Regions from separate parts of the Kocuria salina genome, predicted to be linked through region 3. Evidence: riboswitches for the same ligand, from Rfam matches in the RefSeq annotation. Region 3 holds a riboswitch; each other region holds the start of a gene.
The links. Region 3 has a riboswitch for S-adenosylmethionine ahead of E7Z53_RS05465 (ABC transporter ATP-binding protein). Riboswitches for the same ligand answer to the same signal wherever they lie in the genome.
Positions count from the first base shown of each region.

Region 1: linked by a shared signal. The riboswitch ahead of E7Z53_RS14150 (hypothetical protein) and the one ahead of E7Z53_RS05465 (ABC transporter ATP-binding protein) in region 3 are both predicted to bind S-adenosylmethionine.
Region 2: linked by a shared signal. The riboswitch ahead of E7Z53_RS16545 (O-acetylhomoserine aminocarboxypropyltransferase/cysteine synthase family protein) and the one ahead of E7Z53_RS05465 (ABC transporter ATP-binding protein) in region 3 are both predicted to bind S-adenosylmethionine.
Region 4: linked by a shared signal. The riboswitch ahead of E7Z53_RS03710 (acyl-CoA dehydrogenase family protein) and the one ahead of E7Z53_RS05465 (ABC transporter ATP-binding protein) in region 3 are both predicted to bind S-adenosylmethionine.

Region 1 covers NZ_SSSF01000007.1:115,162-119,523, forward strand. The annotation lists gene cspE (transcription antiterminator/RNA stability regulator CspE) at 21-227, shown strand; gene E7Z53_RS14140 (hypothetical protein) at 335-523, shown strand; gene E7Z53_RS14145 (hypothetical protein) at 626-922, opposite strand; SAM riboswitch class IV at 1,340-1,465, shown strand; gene E7Z53_RS14150 (hypothetical protein) at 1,479-1,706, shown strand; gene E7Z53_RS14155 (PIN domain-containing protein) at 1,718-2,101, shown strand; gene E7Z53_RS14160 (glycosyltransferase family 4 protein) at 2,105-3,280, opposite strand; gene E7Z53_RS14165 (cell division protein PerM) at 3,396-4,362, shown strand, end outside.
Region 2 covers NZ_SSSF01000009.1:133,019-137,380, reverse strand. The annotation lists gene E7Z53_RS16560 (DMT family transporter) at 1-43, shown strand, start outside; gene E7Z53_RS16555 (helix-turn-helix domain-containing protein) at 272-859, shown strand; gene E7Z53_RS16550 (hypothetical protein) at 1,256-1,621, shown strand; SAM riboswitch class I at 2,123-2,235, shown strand; gene E7Z53_RS16545 (O-acetylhomoserine aminocarboxypropyltransferase/cysteine synthase family protein) at 2,241-3,545, shown strand; partial or broken gene E7Z53_RS16540 (PLP-dependent transferase) at 3,547-3,762, shown strand; gene E7Z53_RS16535 (DUF1852 domain-containing protein) at 3,966-4,362, shown strand, end outside.
Region 3 covers NZ_SSSF01000002.1:291,026-295,387, forward strand. The annotation lists gene E7Z53_RS05455 (ABC transporter permease) at 2-823, opposite strand; gene E7Z53_RS05460 (aliphatic sulfonate ABC transporter substrate-binding protein) at 820-1,863, opposite strand; gene E7Z53_RS05465 (ABC transporter ATP-binding protein) at 1,959-2,792, opposite strand; SAM riboswitch class I at 2,798-2,902, opposite strand; gene E7Z53_RS05470 (maleylpyruvate isomerase N-terminal domain-containing protein) at 3,010-3,687, shown strand; gene E7Z53_RS05475 (CoA-binding protein) at 3,773-4,237, shown strand.
Region 4 covers NZ_SSSF01000001.1:792,978-797,339, reverse strand. The annotation lists gene E7Z53_RS03715 (MFS transporter) at 1-463, opposite strand, end outside; gene E7Z53_RS03710 (acyl-CoA dehydrogenase family protein) at 467-1,840, opposite strand; SAM riboswitch class I at 1,954-2,048, opposite strand; gene moeB (molybdopterin-synthase adenylyltransferase MoeB) at 2,180-3,355, opposite strand; gene E7Z53_RS03700 (thiazole synthase) at 3,352-4,224, opposite strand; gene thiS (sulfur carrier protein ThiS) at 4,226-4,362, opposite strand, start outside.

The sequences.
Region 1 (4,362 bases), on a different contig from region 3:
CATGAAGGATCAGGTCTCCCATGACTACCGGTATCGTCAAGTGGTTCAACGCTGACAAGGGCTTCGGCTTCATCACCCCCGAGGACGGCTCCAAGGACGTCTTCGCCCACTTCTCCGCGATCAACTCGAACGGCTTCCGCTCGCTGAACGAGAACGACCGCGTCGAGTTCGAGACCCAGGACGGCCCCAAGGGCCCCCAGGCTGCGAACATCAACGTCATCTCCTAAGGATCTTCCGCGGGCTCCGGCCCGTTGATCCTCCAGAACCGTCGTCGGGCTGCGCCCGGCGGCGGTTCTGTCGTCGTACCCGCCGAGCAGCACCGGGAGGAAGCGCCGTGACCGTTCCCGATCCGCTCCCCGCCGCGGAGGAGCCGGAGGACCCCTTCGTGGTGAACCGGGTCTCCGACGCCGAGCTGGACGTCTCCGTGCCGTTCGAGGTCGAGGCCTCCGAGTGGGGATTCGACGGCTCCGCCGACGAGGCCGGCGGCGGCTGGGGCTCGGCGGGGGACTACGGCCTCGAGTGAGCACCCCGCGGGTCCCACCGGCGCTCCGGACGTCACCGTCCTCCCGCACGACGGAGGCCGCAGCCCGACGGGCTGCGGCCTCCGTGCGCTCCTGTCCGCCGGCTATGCCGACAGCGGGAGGGACGAGGGGTGGAGCTTGAAGAACGGGTGCCGTCCGGTCGCCGCGAGGGCTCCGGGAACGAGGAGCTGGCGGTACTTGGCGCACCATTGCGCCGTACCCTCCGTGTGCTCCGCCGCGGCGGCCAGGTCGTCGGCCTCGGGGCTCAGGTACTCCTGCACGTCCCCGTCGGTCGACGTGAGACGGACGAGGTGGAGATCGGGGAGGGCGGTGACGGTCACGTCGATCCACTCCTCGCGCTGGTCGGTGGTGATGGCTGTTCTTTCTTCGGACATGGTCATGTTTTCTCCTGACGTTCTTGCAGGCATCCGATGGCGTTGCCCGCCGCTTCGTCATCCGATCCACCCGGGAACATCGGGTTGGCGCGCAGCGGGTCGGAGCCCCTCCACGGTTCCGCCGGGGATCGTCGATCTCCGGCCGAGGGCGTGGACGCCGCATCTCGAGAAGCAGGTTCAGGCTACCCCGCGGCACCGACACCTCGACAAGCGAGTCGTGAGTTGTGTCACTGAAACGTAATGCGCGGGGCCGTCGCCTGCGCCGTCCCCGGTACTACGGGACCCATTCCAGCGCAACGATGTGTCGTCGAGATGTCCGGGCGGTGACACCCCGGGGAAGGCCTGTGCACAGGAGGGGGCACCGGATCCGGCCGGGTCGCCGCACGCGGACACTGTTCGGCCGATGTGGTTCAATGGGGAGAGCTTCAAGAGACCCGGTCGGCAAGCTCCGACTTGACCGGGCACCAACCCCATGTTCACGGGTGGTTCGGATGACGAAGCGGCTCGCATCGCCGCAGCAGCGGTACCCGGTGCGAGCAAGAGCGCACGAAGGATCCCGGTCATGTCCGACCCCCGCCACTCCGCCGCCCGCACGGGCGCGTTCCCCCAGCCCTCCCACGCCGTCCCGGCCACCGGGGACGGGACCCGCCGCGACCCCGCGCCGAGCGTCCCGGCGATCAGCGTCTCCGCCATGAGCGTCGAGGACTACGCCCGCGTGGTGCAGGTCCGCACCGAGTTCGTGGACTTCCTGCTGGCTCCGGCCCGCGGGGAGCTCGCCGCCGCGGCCTGAGGCCCGCCGCCGTGGACCTCCTCCTGGACCGTTCCGTGCTGCTGGGGGTGCGCACCCCGGAGCGCTGCCCCGAGCTGGCCGAGGTCCTGCGCCGGCACGGACACCGGCGGCTGTTCCTGCCCGCCACGGTGCTCGGGGAGCTGCTCGCCGAGCGGCCCGACGAGACGCTGTGGGCGGAGCAGCTCGAGCTGCGCTTCCCGGGCCGGGTCCTCCCCGCGGACGCCGCCGTGGCCCGGGCGTGGGGAGCGCTGGCCGCGACGGGGGCGGCCGATCCGCTCGCCGGGCTCACCGCGGCCACGGCCCTGGTCCACGGGCTGACCGTGCTGACCGCGGAGCCGGGGCGGTACGCCGGCACCGGGGCGCCCGTGCTGGACGCGTCCCCCGCCCGCCGGTAGCCCTCAGACGGCCCGGCGGTGCCGGCGGCTGCGCCCCTGCCCCTGCGCCGAGAGCGCCACGGCGCGCTCGTAGTGCTCGAGCAGCTGCCCGACCAGGACGTCCCACGTCCGGCCCTGGACCGCCGCGTGCGCCGCGACGCCGAACGCGGCCCGCTTCGCCTCGTCGCCCAGGAGATCCGCCACGTGCCCGCGCAGCGCCCCGAGGTCGCCCGGGGGATAGAGCCAGCCGGTGCGGGACCGGTCCACGAGGTCGAGGGGACCGCCCCGGCCGGTCGCGACCACCGGCACCCCCGAGGCCATGGCCTCCTGGATCGTCTGGCAGAACGTCTCGAACTCGCCGGGGTGGACGAACACGTCGAAGGACGCCATGATGCGCGCCAGGTCGGCACCGCTGCGGCGCCCGGTGAAGTGGGCCTGCGGGAGCCGGCGGCGCAGGGCGTCCTCCTCCGGGCCCGAGCCCACGACCACCAGGCGGGTGCCGGGCAGGTCCGCGACCGCGGAGAGGTCCTCGACCTGCTTCTCCGGGGCGATCCGGCCCACGTAGCCGACGATCCGCCGGCCGCCGCCGACCTCCTCCCGCCACCGCTCGTCGCGGTGCCGGGGGGAGAAGCGGGTGGTGTCCACCCCGCGCCGCCACAGGTGCACGTCCTGGACGCCGTGCTCGGTGAGCTGCCGGACCGCCGCGGTGGACGGCGCGAGCGTGAGCGTGGCGAGGTTGTGCATGGAGCGCACGTGCCCCCACAGGAGCTGCTCGAGGAACGGGGCCCCGTACTTGGCCGCGTAGCCGGGCACGTCGGTCTGGTAGACCGCCACGCACGGCACCCCGAGCTGCTGGGCCGCCAGGATCGCCCGGCGGCCCAGCACGAACGGGGAGGCCACGTGGACCACGTCAGGCCGGAAGCGCTCCAGCTGCCGCCGCACCCGGGCCACGGTCCCGCCGGCCACCCGCACGGCGGGGTAGCCGGTGAGCGGAACGGCTGGCAGCCGGTGCACCGGCACCCCGTCGAGGTCCTCGACGACCTGCTCCGCCGGGCGCCCGAGCGGCGCGGGTTCGTAGGAGGGCGCCACGACCACGACGTCGTGCCCGCCGGCGACCAGCTGCTCGACGACCCGCAGCACCGAGTGGGTGACTCCGTTGAGGTGGGGGAGGAACTGCTCGGCGACCACGGCGACTCTCATGCTCCCGAGCCTGCCGGGGCCGGGCGACCGGACGGCGAGCGGGGCGTGGCCCGCCGGTGAAGGCGCCGTGAAGCCTCGGCCGGGGTGCCGCCCGGGCGTGGGAGGATGGTCGGTGATGAACTCCCAAGGCCTGTCCTCCCCCGCTGCACGCCCGGACCGCCGGGGTGTGCCCATGCCGCTGTGGCTGCAGGGCGTGCTGGAACTCGGCTCCGTGGCCGTGGTGTCCTACCTGCTGGTCCTGCTGACCGTCCTCATGGTGTGGCTCGCCGACGGCTTCGACACCCTCGGCCTGACCGGCGGGTTCGTGCTCTCCGGTCACGTGTGGCTGCTCGCCCACCTCACCCCGCTCCAGGTGGCCCTGGACCCGGGCGCAGGGCTGCCCGCGACCACCGGGACGCTCAACCTCGTCCCGCTCGGGCTCACCCTGGTGCCGTTCGCCCTTTCCTGGCACGCCGGGAGACGGCTGGCCCGCGCCTGCTGGGAGGGCCAGTTCTGGCAGCCGTACCTCAGCGGACTGGCCGCCTACTCCGCGTTCGGCGCCGCCGCCGCGCTGCTCTTCAGCGGAGGGGAGGTCTCGGCGAGCCCGGCCGCGGCCGCCGTCTTCCCGCTCGTCCCCGTGGCCCTGGGCGGCTTCGTGGGCGCGTACCGGGCCTCCCGGTCGCTGCCGGGACTGATCGGCGTCAACGCCGCCGCGTGGGTCGAGCGCACGAGCCAGTACTCTCGCTGGGCCGGGTCCTACGTGTGGGCGGTGCTGCGCGCCGGCTTCGTCGCGGCCGTGGCCGGGGTCGGGGCCGGGGCCGCCCTGCTGGCCGCCGCCCTGTTCTGGAACTGGAACGACGTGGTGGGCGTCTACCAGCGGCTGGGCACCGGCGTGCCGGGGGACACCGCGCTGACGGGACTCCAGCTCGGCTACCTGCCCAACCTCGCGGTCTACGCCCTGGCCTGGGCCACGGGCGCGGGCTTCGAGCTCGGTTCCGGCACGCACGCCTCTCCGCTGGGCACCGAGGCCGGGCCTGTGCCGCTGCTCCCGGCGCTCGCCGCGCTGCCGCCCGCCGAGCTCCCGGCCTGGGCGCTCGTGGTGG
Region 2 (4,362 bases), on a different contig from region 3:
GTCCGATCAGGGCGCGGACCGGGAAGGCCTTGAGGTCAGGTGACGGACGTCGACGCTCGAGCAGCCCAAAGGTCCACTCGCTCGGTGCAGGCCGACTCAGTAGGAGGCGACTGGACCAGGGCCGCCGGCAACGGCCCGGCCTGGCCGAGCCGCCAGCGGAAGCGCCCCAGAGCGCAGCGTGCCGATGAAAGCGCGCAGTACCATCAGGGCGCACCAGGTGAGAACGCCGCATTGCCGGTGCCCACCATGTTGCTCACCGGAGGAGGAACGGATGGCCACCCGTGAGAAAGGTGAAGCCACCGCGGAGTTCGTCGCCACGGTCGGCCGACAGATCCGCCAGCAGCGCCAGCACCGGGGGTGGAGCGTCCAGGAGCTCTCCGACCGCGCCAGGGTGAGCCGGCGGATGCTGACCCAGATCGAGCTGGGCCAGGCGAATCCCAGCCTGGTGACCGTCGACCACATCGCCCACGCCCTGGGCACCGACTTCGTTTCCCTCGCCATGCCCCCCACCACCCCCGCGGAAGAAGCCAGCGGGGGGCGACTCGGGGCAGCGGTGCGCGTGTGGAGCTCGGACCGTGGCAGCGAGGCCGTGCTGCTCCTCGCCACCGAGAGCGTTCCCCGCACCGAACTATGGTCCTGGCGACTGGCCCCGGGGGACACCTACCACGCCCAGCCGGACACGGCCGGGACCGAAGAACTGCACCAGGTCCACGCCGGGGAACTCATCATCATCACCAGCGGGTCCGCCCTGGTCCTGCGCGCCGGAGAGGCCGGCCGCATCCGCAGCGACCAGCGCTACACCTACCGCAACGACAGCGACACCTGGACCGAATTCACCCGCGTCGTCACCGGAGCCTAGGCGCACCCCACCACGGACCCGGTGCCACAGGCTGCCCCCGCCGGGCGCCATTGGCTGGTGGGTTCCGAGAGAGCCGAAATATCCTGGGCCGGTCATCCAGGTCGACCCCAGCGGGCAGGAGCTACGGCTACAGCCCCTCCGATGCTTTCCGCGGACGGTTCAATCGTTGGGGCAGCCTTAGGCCTTCCCGTCGGGGCGGTACAGCAAATGGGCGCCCGGTGCTTTACATATGGCCCGGTTAGCGGCCGCTGTCCACGAGAACGACGCTGCAATCGGGGTACCTCCGGGGTCTGTTGGGCCTGGTCCGGGCTGGGGTCGGCGTCTTGCGGAGGCGCTGCTGTTCTGGCCAGTCCGAGTCGCTGAGGGAGCTCCTGAAGGTGCTGACATCATGGCGTCATGGACGATAACGCCACACAGACCTCGAAGACCGTGCGAATCGACGGACGCCGGCTCACCGGAGTGACCAACACGGCCGAGGGTGAGGTTGGTTCCACCACGATCTTCACCTATCACCAGGAGGGCGGCACGGTCTGGGCGGTCTACGCCGGAGGAGCGGTCCGCAAGGGGTTTCTGGTGGGCACGCGCGCCGACGACACTCTGGCGTTCCGCTATGCCCATCTCAATGTGTCGGGTGAGACCGCCAGCGGAAAGTGCCTGTCCACGATCGAAGTACTCGCTGATGGCCGAGTCCGGTTCCATGAGTCCTGGGCATGGGAGTCCCGAACGGGCACGGGCACCAGTGTCGTGGAGGAGATCGGGTAGTTCCGAGGGCACATGCTCGATCTGCGGAGGTTCAGCACTCCGCCAGTGGCACGGATGGGGTGGCCAGAGAACCAGCGCAGGTGTCTTCCGGGTCTGCGTCGCTGCGATGAGCGTTGGTCATATGCTGCGGGTTGCCACGGTCGAAGAGCGGGGCCGGGGCGAGCCCTCCTGCGGTGCCGGTGGACGAATCCGATGGCTCCGTGCACGGCTCCCGGGATCCGATTGACGCCGTTCACCACGCCGTTGATGATGCCCGCCCCCAGGCGGGCGTCATCTTCTCCGCGCACAATGCTCTCGATGACGCCCTGGTCTTCCGCCGGGACATCACTGAGCCCGCGATGAAGGCCGGGCGGCTGGCCGTCACAACCTGTCACAAACCCGGCCCGACGTCGGCCGAGCGCGACCGCCCGGCCCGAGTATGTCCCGACGTGTGGTTTTGTGACGGCCGCCCCCACCGTCCGTTGGACTACGGAGCCGTCCATCGAGTGGGATGAGCACACCACACCATCCAGAGCGGCCGAGAGATCTGGCTCGACGACGCCGCAGCAACCAGCCAGCCGATCCTGGGACACCGGGACCGGCGGGCACGGTGCTACCGCCAGGACCGATGGAGGATCGCATGAATCACCACGCCACCCAACAGGTCCACGCCGGCTACGAGCCCGAGGCCCCCTACCGGCCGGTGGCCGTGCCCATCCATCAAACGGCGGCCTACCGCTTCCCCGATCACGCCACGGCCGCCTCGATGTTCCGGCTGGAGACTCCCGGGTTCACCTACAGCCGCACGGGCAACCCCACGGTCGCCGTGTTCGAGAACCGACTGGCGGTCCTGGAGGGCGGGATCGGGGCCATCGGCACCGCCACGGGACAAGCCGCCGTCGCGCTGTCCCTGCTGACCCTGCTCCACGACGGCAAGCACGTGGTCGCCTCCAGCCAGCTCTACGGCGGGACGGTGGACCTGCTGACGGACACCTTCGCCGGCTTCGGCATCGAGGTCACTTTCGCCGACCCGGCCGACCCGCAAGCCTGGGGCGCGGCGATCCGGCCGGATACCCGCGCGTTCTTCCTGGAGTCCATCACCAACCCGCTGGCCACCGTGCCGGACCTGCCGGCGCTGGCGGAGATCGCCCACGCCTCCGGGGTCCCGGTCGTGGTGGACAGCACTTTGGCGACGCCGGTCCTGTACCGGCCACTGGAACATGGTGCCGACGTGGTGGTGCACTCCGCCACGAAGTTCATCGGCGGGCACGGGGCCGTCCTCGGCGGGGCGATCGTGGACGGCGGCACCTTCGACTACGGCGCAGCCCCGCAGCGGTGGCCCCAACTGACCCGGCCCAAGGCCCGCTACGGCGGACAGGCACTCATCGACCGCCACGGCCGCGGCGCCTACCTGGCGCTGGCGCGCAGCAAGTTCCTGCACGACCTCGGCCCCTCCCTCGCCCCGGCCAGCGCCGCCCAGTTCATCCAGGGCCTGGAAACCCTCGCCGTCCGCATCACCCGGCAGGAGGAGACCGCGCGAACGGTCGCCGAGCACCTGGCCCGGCACCCCACCGTCGGGCGCGTCCACCACCCGGCGATCCCCGGACATCCCAGCGCCGCCCTCGCCGCGAGGGACTTCCCGCACGGCACCGGCGCGGTGTTCTCCTTCGACCTGGCCGCCGGCCCCGATGCCATCGGCCCGTTCATCGACGCTCTGGAGCTGTTCCAGCTCGTGGCGAACATCGGGGACGTGCGCTCCCTGGTCAGCCACCCGGCGACCATGACGCACTGCCGGCTCACCCCCAACCAACGCCGGGTCGCGGGCATCGCTGAGACCACGATCCGGCTGTCCATCGGACTGGAGTGTCCCGAGGACCTGATCGCCGACCTCGACCGGGCGCTGGCCACCGTACCGGCCTCGGCCCTGACCGGGGAGGCGCGCTGAGATGACCTTCCTGAACGACACAGCACAGACGGACACTGCACCGACGGCCCCTCGGGGCTTCAACACGACAGCGGTGCACGCCGGCCAGGCACCGGACCCTCTGACCGGGGCGGTCGTGTCGCCGATCTACCAGACCAGCACCTTCGTGCAGAACGGCATCAGCGTGCTGCGCGGCGGCCACGAGTACAGCCGGGGGTCCAACCCGCCCCGGACCGGTCAGCGCCGCGTCACCGCTGGGGCCCGCGCGGCTCGGGGAACCGGCAGCCCGGAACCCTGGATCGACGTCGTCCGGGCAACGCCGGGGGTGCCAGGAGCATGACTGAGGCGACCTTCGGGAGGGCAGTGCACGAGCAGCGGGGAACGACGTTCGAGATGAGTGCGGATCTGGGAGGCAGGCCCCCGGGCAACAGTGAGGAATCGATGCATCAGACCACCACGCCGAACGACTTCACGTTCGATATCAGCACGACCCGCTTCGATGAGGACTACTGCCCGTCGACCAGTTCCCGAAGCACGACGAACTTCGCGAACCTGGCCCGCGGCGAGAACCGTCGGCAGAACCTCCGAAACACCCTGACAATGATCAACAATCGCTTCAACGACCTGGCCCACTGGGACAATCCCAGCCGGGATCGCTATGCCGTGGAGATCGAGATCGTCTCCGTGGACCTGCACTTCGCCGCCGACGGCGACGACGCGGTGTTCCCCCTGATCGAGGTCCTCGACGTGCAGGTCCTCGACACGCTGTCCAACGTGCACATCGACGGGATCGTGGGGAACAACTTCTCGTCCTACCTCCGGGACTATGACTTCAGCG
Region 3 (4,362 bases):
GTCAGGCCCATTTCTTGGCGGCCCACTTCTCGAAGACCCCCAGCAGCGCGTCCGTCGCCTTGCCGAGCACCGCGAGCAGCACGATGGCGAGGAGCAGGCGGTCGGTGCGGCCGTTGTTCTGCGAGTCGGTGAGCAGCCAGCCCAGGCCCATGGAGGCGCCCAGCAGCTCGGCGGCCACGAGGAACAGCCAGGCCTGGGCCAGGGCCAGGCGCAGCCCCGAGATGACCGACGGCATGACGGCCGGCAGCTGCACCGTGGTGAGCAGGCGCAGCCCGTGCAGCCCGAACGCCCGCGCCGCCTCGATGAGGTTGCGGTCCACGTGCTGCAGGGCCGCGGAGACGGTGGTGTAGACCGGGAAGAACGCGCCGATGGCCACCAGCGTGACCTTGGAGTCCTCGCCGAGGCCGATCCACAGCAGCAGCAGCGGCACCCACGCCAGGGACGGCACCGCCCGGAACGCCCCGATCGTGGGGCCCACCAGCGTGGAGCCCCAGCGGGAGAGGCCGATGAAGGACCCGGCCACGAGGCCGAGCCCGGCGCCGATCAGGAAGCCGATCAGCACGCGCTGGGTCGAGATGCCCACGTGGGTCCACAGGTCCCCGCCGGCCAGCAGGCCGATCCCGGCCTCGAGCACCGCGAGCGGGGCCGGCAGCTGCACGGCGCTGAAGACGCCGGCGGTGGACAGCACGTGCCACAGCACCAGCAGCGCGGCGGGCAGCATCAGGCCCAGCCCGGTGCGCAGCAGCGGCCGCCGCCGGGGGGCCGCGGCGGGGGCGTCCTCGAGACGCTGCGCCTCCTCGGCGGGGGCCAGGGGCTGCGTCACTGCCCGGCCCCGACCAGTTCGGCCGCGCGGGAGGCGTCGGCGTTCTCGGCGTAGGAGCTCTCCACGATGCTCCCGAGCGCCTCGTCGATCTGCTCCTGGCCGGCCACGTCGTCGGACTCCACGAAGATCGGCCCGACCTTCTCGAGGACCGCCAGCTGCTCATCGCCCGGCACGTGGTCGATGTCCAGGTTGGTGCGCTCGAGCACCTTCTCGGCCACGGACAGCTCGATCCCGGCCGCCTCGGCGAGCAGCTGCGCGGTCTCCTCCGTGTTCTCCTGCGCCCACTGCCGGGCGTAGGCGTAGACGTCCACCACGGTCTGGGCGGCCTCGGGCTGCTCCTCGAGGAAGCTCTCGTGGGCGTTGAGGAAGCCGTAGGTGTTGAAGTCGACGTTGCGGTAGAACAGCTCCGCGCCGTTCTCCTCCGCGGCGGCCATGATCGGGTCGAGCCCGGACCAGGCGTCCACCTGGCCGTTCTCCAGGGCGGCGCGGCCGTCGGCGTGCTGCAGGTTCTGGATCGTGACGTCCCCGGCGTCCACACCGGCCTCGTCGAGGGCCTGGAGCAGGAAGAAGTACGGGTCGGTGCCCTTGGTCGCGGCCACGGTGCGGCCCTCGAGGTCCGCGACCTCCTGCACCTCGCTGCCGGCGGTGGTGACCAGGGCGGACCACTCCGGCTGCGAGTAGAGGTCGATCACCCGGATCGGGGTGCCGTTGCTGCGGGCCAGCAGCGCCGCGGAGCCCGCGGTGGAGCCGATGTCCACCGCCTCCGCACGCAGCGCCTCGTTGGCCTTGTTCGACCCGGCGGACTGCACCCACTCCACCTCGATGCCCTCCTCGGCGAACGCGGTCTCGAGCCAGCCCTTCTCCTTGATCACCACGGAGAGCGGGTTGTAGGTGGCCCAGTCAACGCGGACGGTGCCGTCCCCGGCGGCCTCCGCGGGCGGCTCACCGGAGCCCTCACCGGCCATGCACCCGGTCAGGCCGAGGGCCAGGACGGCGGCGAGTGCGGGGACGGTGCGGACGGAGCGCTGGGGCAGGGGCATGGCGGAGCCTTTCGTGGTGGACGGACGGTGCCGGGCGGCGCGGGCGGGTGCCGCCGCTGGTCCGGGGAGGGGAGTCGGGGTGGGGGTGGGCCGCGTCAGCGGGTCGCGGGGTGGTGGGTGTCGACGCCGAGGTGGCCGAGGAGCTGCACGCGCAGCTCGGCGAGGACCTCGGAGGCCCGGTCCCGGGGGCGCTCGCCGGGGACGGCGAGGATCGTGCTGATCGAGGCCGGGGCGGTGGGCCCGGTCCGGCCCAGGACCACGATCCGGTCCGCGAGCTGCAGCGCCTCGTCGACGTCGTGGGTGACGAGCAGGACGGTGGTGGGCTGGGCCGCGTGGATCGTGAGCAGCAGGTCCTGCATCTTCAGGCGGGTCAGGGCGTCGAGCGCGCCGAAGGGCTCGTCGAGCAGCAGGACCCCGGGATTGCGGGCCAGGGCCCGGGCCAGGGACGCGCGCTGGGCCATGCCGCCGGAGACCGCGCGGGGACGGTGGCCGGCGTGCGCGGTGAGCCCCACCAGGCGCAGCAGGTCGTCGATCACGGCGTCCCCCTCGTCCCGGGGGAGTCCGCGGGGCAGGCCCAGGCGGACGTTCTCGCGCACCGAGCGCCACGGCAGCAGGCGGGGCTCCTGGAAGGCGACCGCGCAGCGCGGGTCGATGCCGGACACGGGGGTGCCGTCGATGAGCACCCGTCCGGCCGAGGCGGTGTCGAGCCCCGCCGCGGCCCGCAGCAGCGTGGACTTGCCGCACCCCGAGGGCCCCAGGACCGCCAGGACCTCGCCGGGCCGGGCCGTGACGTCGACGTCCTGCAGGACGTGGTGGGTCTCGCGGCCGGACGGGAAGGCTTTGCCGACGTGCTCGAAGGCCACGGAGAAGGCGCGCTTCGCGGTGCCCGGTGCGGTGGCCGGCGCAGAGCCCAGCAGGGAAGTGCTCATGATCAACTCCATCGGTCCTGGCATTAGCACCTCGCACGGAGGATCAGACGGATCCGTGCCGGTTGCTGCGACGTCGACGAGCCAGGTCTCTCAGCCGCTCCGGATGGTTACACCACCAATTGAACGTCCTCGGCGTGTTCCCTGGCAAATCCGTCGCATCCGTGGTGATCGCGACACATCGCTGGCACGGGAGCCCTCCGTGCCCCACCATGGACCCATGACGAGCCGCAGAAGCCCGGCCCGGGCGGACCTGGTACGCGACGCCTGCGCGGCGTTCGGCGCGGTCCTCGACGGGCTCGGCGACGACGACTCCTGGGCCGCCACTGGCTGCCCGGGGTGGTCGGTCCGGGACCTCACCCACCACTGCGCGATGGACGCCCTGCGGGGGCTGGTCGCGCTGCACACGCCCACCACCGCCCGCCCCGACCGGGACGCCGCGACCTACTGGACCGACTGGGGCGGCGATCCCGCGGGGGCCGCCGAGGCCCGGCGCCACACCCGCGTGGCCGCGTCCATGGTCCTGGACTGGGAGCCGGTGCGCGCCCTCCACCGCGAGACCACCCGGGCGCTCGTGCACGCCGCGCAGCACTGCGGCGACGGCGCGGTCCGCACCCAGGGGCACGTGCTGCGCGTCGAGGACCTGCTGAGCACCCTCGCGGTGGAGGCCACGGTCCACCACCTGGACCTGATCCAGCACCTGGACGGCTCCCCGGGTCCCGCCGTGGACGGGCTCGCCGAGGTCCGCCGGGTCCTCACCGACCTGTGGGAGCGGGAACCGCTCGAGCACTGGAGCGACGAGCACTTCGCCCGCGTGGGAACCGGCCGGGCGGAGCTGACCGCCCAGGAGCGTGCGGAGCTGGGCGCGCACGCGGACCTCCTGCCGCTCTTCTCCTGACCCTCCCCCCTCCGCGAGGTCGCCGACACGTGCAATCCCGCGGAGGAAGAAGGAGGGGGAACGGGTTCCGTGCCAGGCTGGGGGCATGAGCCGCAACGACCCCGCCGTCATCGACCGCCTCATGACACGGCCCGGCCGGTGGGCCGTGGTGGGGCTGACCGGCAACACGGCCCGTCCGGCGCACTCGGTGGCGAAGCGGATCCGGGACGACCTCGGCATGACGATCGTCCCGGTCAACCCGAAGGGCGAGCCAGTGCACGGCGAGCCCGGCCACCGCACGCTCGCCGAGGTCCCGGGGCCGATCGACGTGGTGGACTGCTTCGTGAACTCCCGCCGCGTCGGCGCGGTGGTGGACCAGGCCATCGCCGTGGGCGCCGCCGCGGTGTGGCTGCAGCTGGGCGTCGTCGACGAGGACGCCGCCGCCCGGGCGGAGCGGGCCGGCCTCGACGTGGTCATGGACACCTGCCCCCTGATCGAGCTCCGGTCCCTGCTCCGGCGGGGCTGGACCCTGGACCCGGGCCGGACCCCGCCGCTCGCCCCGCCCGGCTGAAAGACCCGGCTGAGCGACCCGGCGGAGCCGCCCGAACCGGGTGGGCGCAGGCCCGATGCGGGCCGGGACCGTCCCCGTGCGGCGGGACCGCACAGGGGTTGCACCCGGTCAGGGGCCACCCGCTA
Region 4 (4,362 bases), on a different contig from region 3:
GGGCCGGTGAGTGCTCCACGCTCAGCAGCGCGGAGCCGCCCCACTCGGCACCCGCGGACAGGCCCTGGAGGATGCGCAGGACCACGAGCCCGACGACGGCCCACCAGCCGATCACCTCGTAGGTGGGCAGCAGGCCGATCAGGGTGGAGGCCACGCCCATGAGCAGCAGGGAGGCCACCAGCAGGGCCTTGCGGCCGATCCGGTCCCCCAGGTGCCCGGCGATGATCCCGCCCAGGGGCCGGGCGATCACCCCGACCGCGAGCGTGGCGAAGGACGCCACGATACCGCCGAGCTCGGTGGCCATGGGGAAGAACTGGACGTTGAAGACGAGTGCGGCGGCGGTGCCGTAGAGGTAGAAGTCGTACCACTCGATGGTGGTCCCGGCGAAGGCCGAGGCCAGGACGCGCTTCTTGCCGTGGACGATGCTGCTGCGGCCCGGGGCGGCCGTGGTCGTGGTGCTCATGCGTCAGGCTCCTGGGGTTCGGTCGGCGTCGGTCGTGGCATCGGTCGTGGCATCGGTCGCGGCGTCGGTCGTGGCGTCGGTCGTGGCGCCGGTCCTCGCGTCGCCGATGGCGTTCAGGCCCTCCGGCAGGGTGCCGTTGATGAGGTAGTCGCCGAGGGCTCGGGCGCGGAAGGCGATCGGGTTGTGGGTGGCCACGGTCTGGGCGTTGCGCCAGTGCCGGTCCAGGCCCTTGGCCGTGGACGTGGCGGAGGCGCCCACGGTGAGGAACAGGTCCTGGGCCGCGCCGAGCGCCAGCTCCGGCACGGTGACCTGGGCGTGCTCCACGGCGATCTCGGACTCGTGCAGCGCCGCCGGGAGGGCCCCGGTGAAGTCCGGCCGGTCGGCGCCGGCCGCTGCGGCGGCGGCGATCCCGGCGTCCAGGGCGCGGGCGGCGTGCAGGACGGTGGCCTCGGCGGCGAAGGCCTTGGCGGAGATCCGCCCGGTGGCCTCCTGGATCAGCGGGTCGTCGCGGAACGGCAGGCCGAGCCCGGTGTTGAAGGTCCGCCGGCGTCCGGCGATGGTCTCCACCGCGTCCCGCCGGGCCGCCCGGGCGATGCCGGCCAGCACGGCCAGCAGCACGAGCTGGAAGAAGGCGGCCTCGTGGACGGCCTCCGCGCTGCCGGCGGTGCGGTCCAGCACGGCGTCCTCCGGGACGCGCACCCGCTCGAAGACCGCGGTGCCGGTGCCGGTGAGCTTCTGCCCGAAGCCGTCCCAGTCGTCCTCGAGCGTCACGCCCTCGGCGTCCGTGGCGACGACGGCGAAGCGCCGCCCGTCGCGGCCGTCCAGGGCGGCCGAGACGCGGGTGTAGTCGCAGAAGACGGAGCCGGTGGCGTAGAACTTCCGGCCGGTGAGCTCCCAGCCCTCGGGGGTCCGGCTGAGCACGGTGTTCAGGGTGCCCAGCGCGTTGCCGCCCTTCTCCGTGGAGGCGTTGCCCACGGTGGCCCCGGCCAGCACCCGCGGGTACCAGACCTCCTGGAGCTCCCGGGGCAGGAAGCGCAGGGACTCCACGAAGCCGTGGTGGGAGCGGTAGAGGTGGGCGATGTTGGAGTCGGCCTCGGCCAGGTCGACCAGCAGTTGGGTGAAGTCCTCGAGGCTGACCCCGGGGCCGCCGTGGGCCGCCGGGACGCGCAGGGCGCCGAACCCGGCCCGGTCCAGCCGGTCGACCTCCGCGTAGGGCAGCGCGCGCCGGAGGTCCCGGTCCAGGGCGCCGGCGGCGATCTCCGCGAACAGGGGCCGGAAGTGCTCCCGCAGCCCGGCGTAGTCCCCGGGCAGGCCGGCGGGGAGGTCCGTGCCGGCGCGGGGATGGGCGGTGGTCTCCTCGACCGTGCTCGGGGTCATGCGGTGGTCCTCTCGGTCGCACCGAGGATTGCCGGTCGGCCGGTCGCGCCGGGGGCGGGCCCGGTGGCGGCAGCGCCGGAGGCTGACGTCACGGACCGACTGCAGATCCGGGATCTCCATCGGTTCTGGCATTAGCACCCTGACCCCGGAGGAGGGCGGGTTGCTGCGGCGTCGTCGAGCCAGATCTCTCAACCGCTCTGAATGGGGCGCTTGCCATGGCATCAGACCGCCCGGTCCGGGACCAACCGGATGACGGGCGCACGTCATGGAATGTCACGACGGCGTCACAGAAAGTCACGTGCTCCGTAGCGGTGTAGTGGTGTGCCGCAGGAGACCGGGTCAGTAGACCGGCTGGTCCGGGTCGACCTGCGCCACCCAGGCGAGCACCCCACCCTCGAGGTGGCGGACCCGCTCCTCCCGCCCGGCGTAGAAGGACCGCAGCGCGGCGAGCGCGGTCGCGGAGCGGGCCCCGGCCTTGCAGTGCAGCACGAGGTCCGTGCCACGGGCCTCCGGGGGCAGGGCGTCCGCGCCGCGGTCGAGGATCTCCTGCAGCGGGACGGGCACGGCGCCGTCGATGGCCACGAGCTCCCGCTCCCAGTCCTCGCGCACGTCCACCAGGGCGAAGGACGCCTCCCCGCGCTCCCGGCGCTCGAGCAGCCGGGCCAGCTCGGCCGACCCGACGGTCTCGGAGGCGTCCGCGCCGGGCAGCGCGCAGACCGCGGCGGGCTGGGCCACCGCGGTGACCGGGGCGGCGTCGGGATCCGGGGTGAGCCGCATCTCGCGCCAGGTCATCGCGAGCGCGTCGTGCAGCAGCACCCGTCCGAGCAGGGGCTCCCCGGTGCCGGTGACGAGCTTGACGGCCTCGGTGACCATGACCGCGCCGACGGTGGCGGGGAGCATGCCGAAGACCCCGCCCTCGGCGCAGCTGGGCACCTCGCCGTCCGGCGGGGCCTCGGGGTAGAGGTCCCGGTAGGTGGGCCCGTGCCCGGCCCAGAACACGCTGACCTGCCCCTCGAAGCGCAGGATGGAGCCCCACACGCAAGGCGTGCCGGTCAGGGCGGCGGCGTCGCTGACCACGTAGCGGGTCGCGAAGTTGTCGGCGCCGTCCAGGACCAGGTCGTACCGGCCGATGATGTCCACGGCGTTGTCCGCGTCCAGCCGGACGGGGTGGGTGCGGACCTCCACCAGCGGGTTGAGCGCGGTGACGGCCTCGGCGGCGGAGACGGCCTTGGGACGGCCGACGTCGGCGGTCGTGTGCACCACCTGGCGCTGCAGGTTGGAGAGCGCCACCACGTCGTCGTCGACGATTCCGAGGGTCCCGATCCCCGCCGCGGCGAGGTACTGCAGGGCCGGGGACCCGAGCCCCCCGGCGCCGACGACGAGCACGCGGGCGTTCCGCAGCCGCCGCTGGCCGAGGGTCCCGATCCCGGGCAGGGTCAGGTGCCGGGCGTAGCGCTCGAGCTCCTCGCGGGTCAGTTCGGGGCCGGGCTCCACGAGCGGGGGCAGCGGGCTCACGGCCGCTCCCCCACGGGCGCCCAGTCCCCGCGCGGCACGTCCGCCGGGCCGGCTGAGGGGCCGGCGGACGGCCCGGCACCGGCGGCGTCCGTGTCGATCCGCCCGGCCATCGGCGAGGACGCGTGGGCGTGGCGGCGGGCCGGGATGCGCCCGGCACCGGCGGCGAGCCGGCCGGCGAGCACGGCGTGGCGCATGGCGGTGGCCATCGCCACCGGGTCCTGGGCGCGGGTGACGGCGCTGGCCAGCAGCACGGCGTCGCAGCCCAGCTCCATGGCCAGGGCGGCCTCGGAGGCGGTGCCGATCCCGGCGTCGAGCACCACGGGCACGGACGCCCGGGAGGCGATGAGCTCGATGTTGTGCGGGTTGAGGATGCCCAGCCCGGTGCCGATGGGGGCGCCCAGGGGCATCACCGCGGCCGCGCCCAGATCCTCGAGGCGGCGTGCGACGGCCGGGTCGTCGGAGGTGTAGGCGAAGACCTTGAAGCCGCGGGCCACGAGCTGCTCGGTGGCGTCGAGGAGCTCCACGACGTCGGGCAGCAGCGTGTCCTCGTCCGCGATGACCTCGAGCTTGACCCAGTCGGTCTCGAGGGCCTCCCGGCCGAGCTCGGCGGTCAGCAGCGCGTCCCGGGCGGTGTAGCACCCGGCGGTGTTGGGCAGGATCCGGATGTCGTTGCGCTCGAGCAGCGCGAAGAGGGAGTCGCCCTGGCCGGGGGCGTAGCGGCGCAGGGCCACGGTGGTCAGCTCGGTGCCGGAGGCCAGCAGCGCCTGTTCCAGGGTGTGCAGCGAGCTCAGGCCGCCGGTGCCCATGATCAGCCGGGAGCTCAGCTCGATGCCGTCGAGCACGAGGGGGTCGGGGTGCGGGGCGGTCACGTCAGCCTCCCTGGACGGCGGTGATGATCTCGATGGACTGGCCCTCCGCCACGGGGGTCCGCCGCCAGCGGCTGCGGGGCACGACCGCGGCGTCCACGGCCACGGCCACGCCGAGGCGCCCGCCGTCCAGCGGGGCGC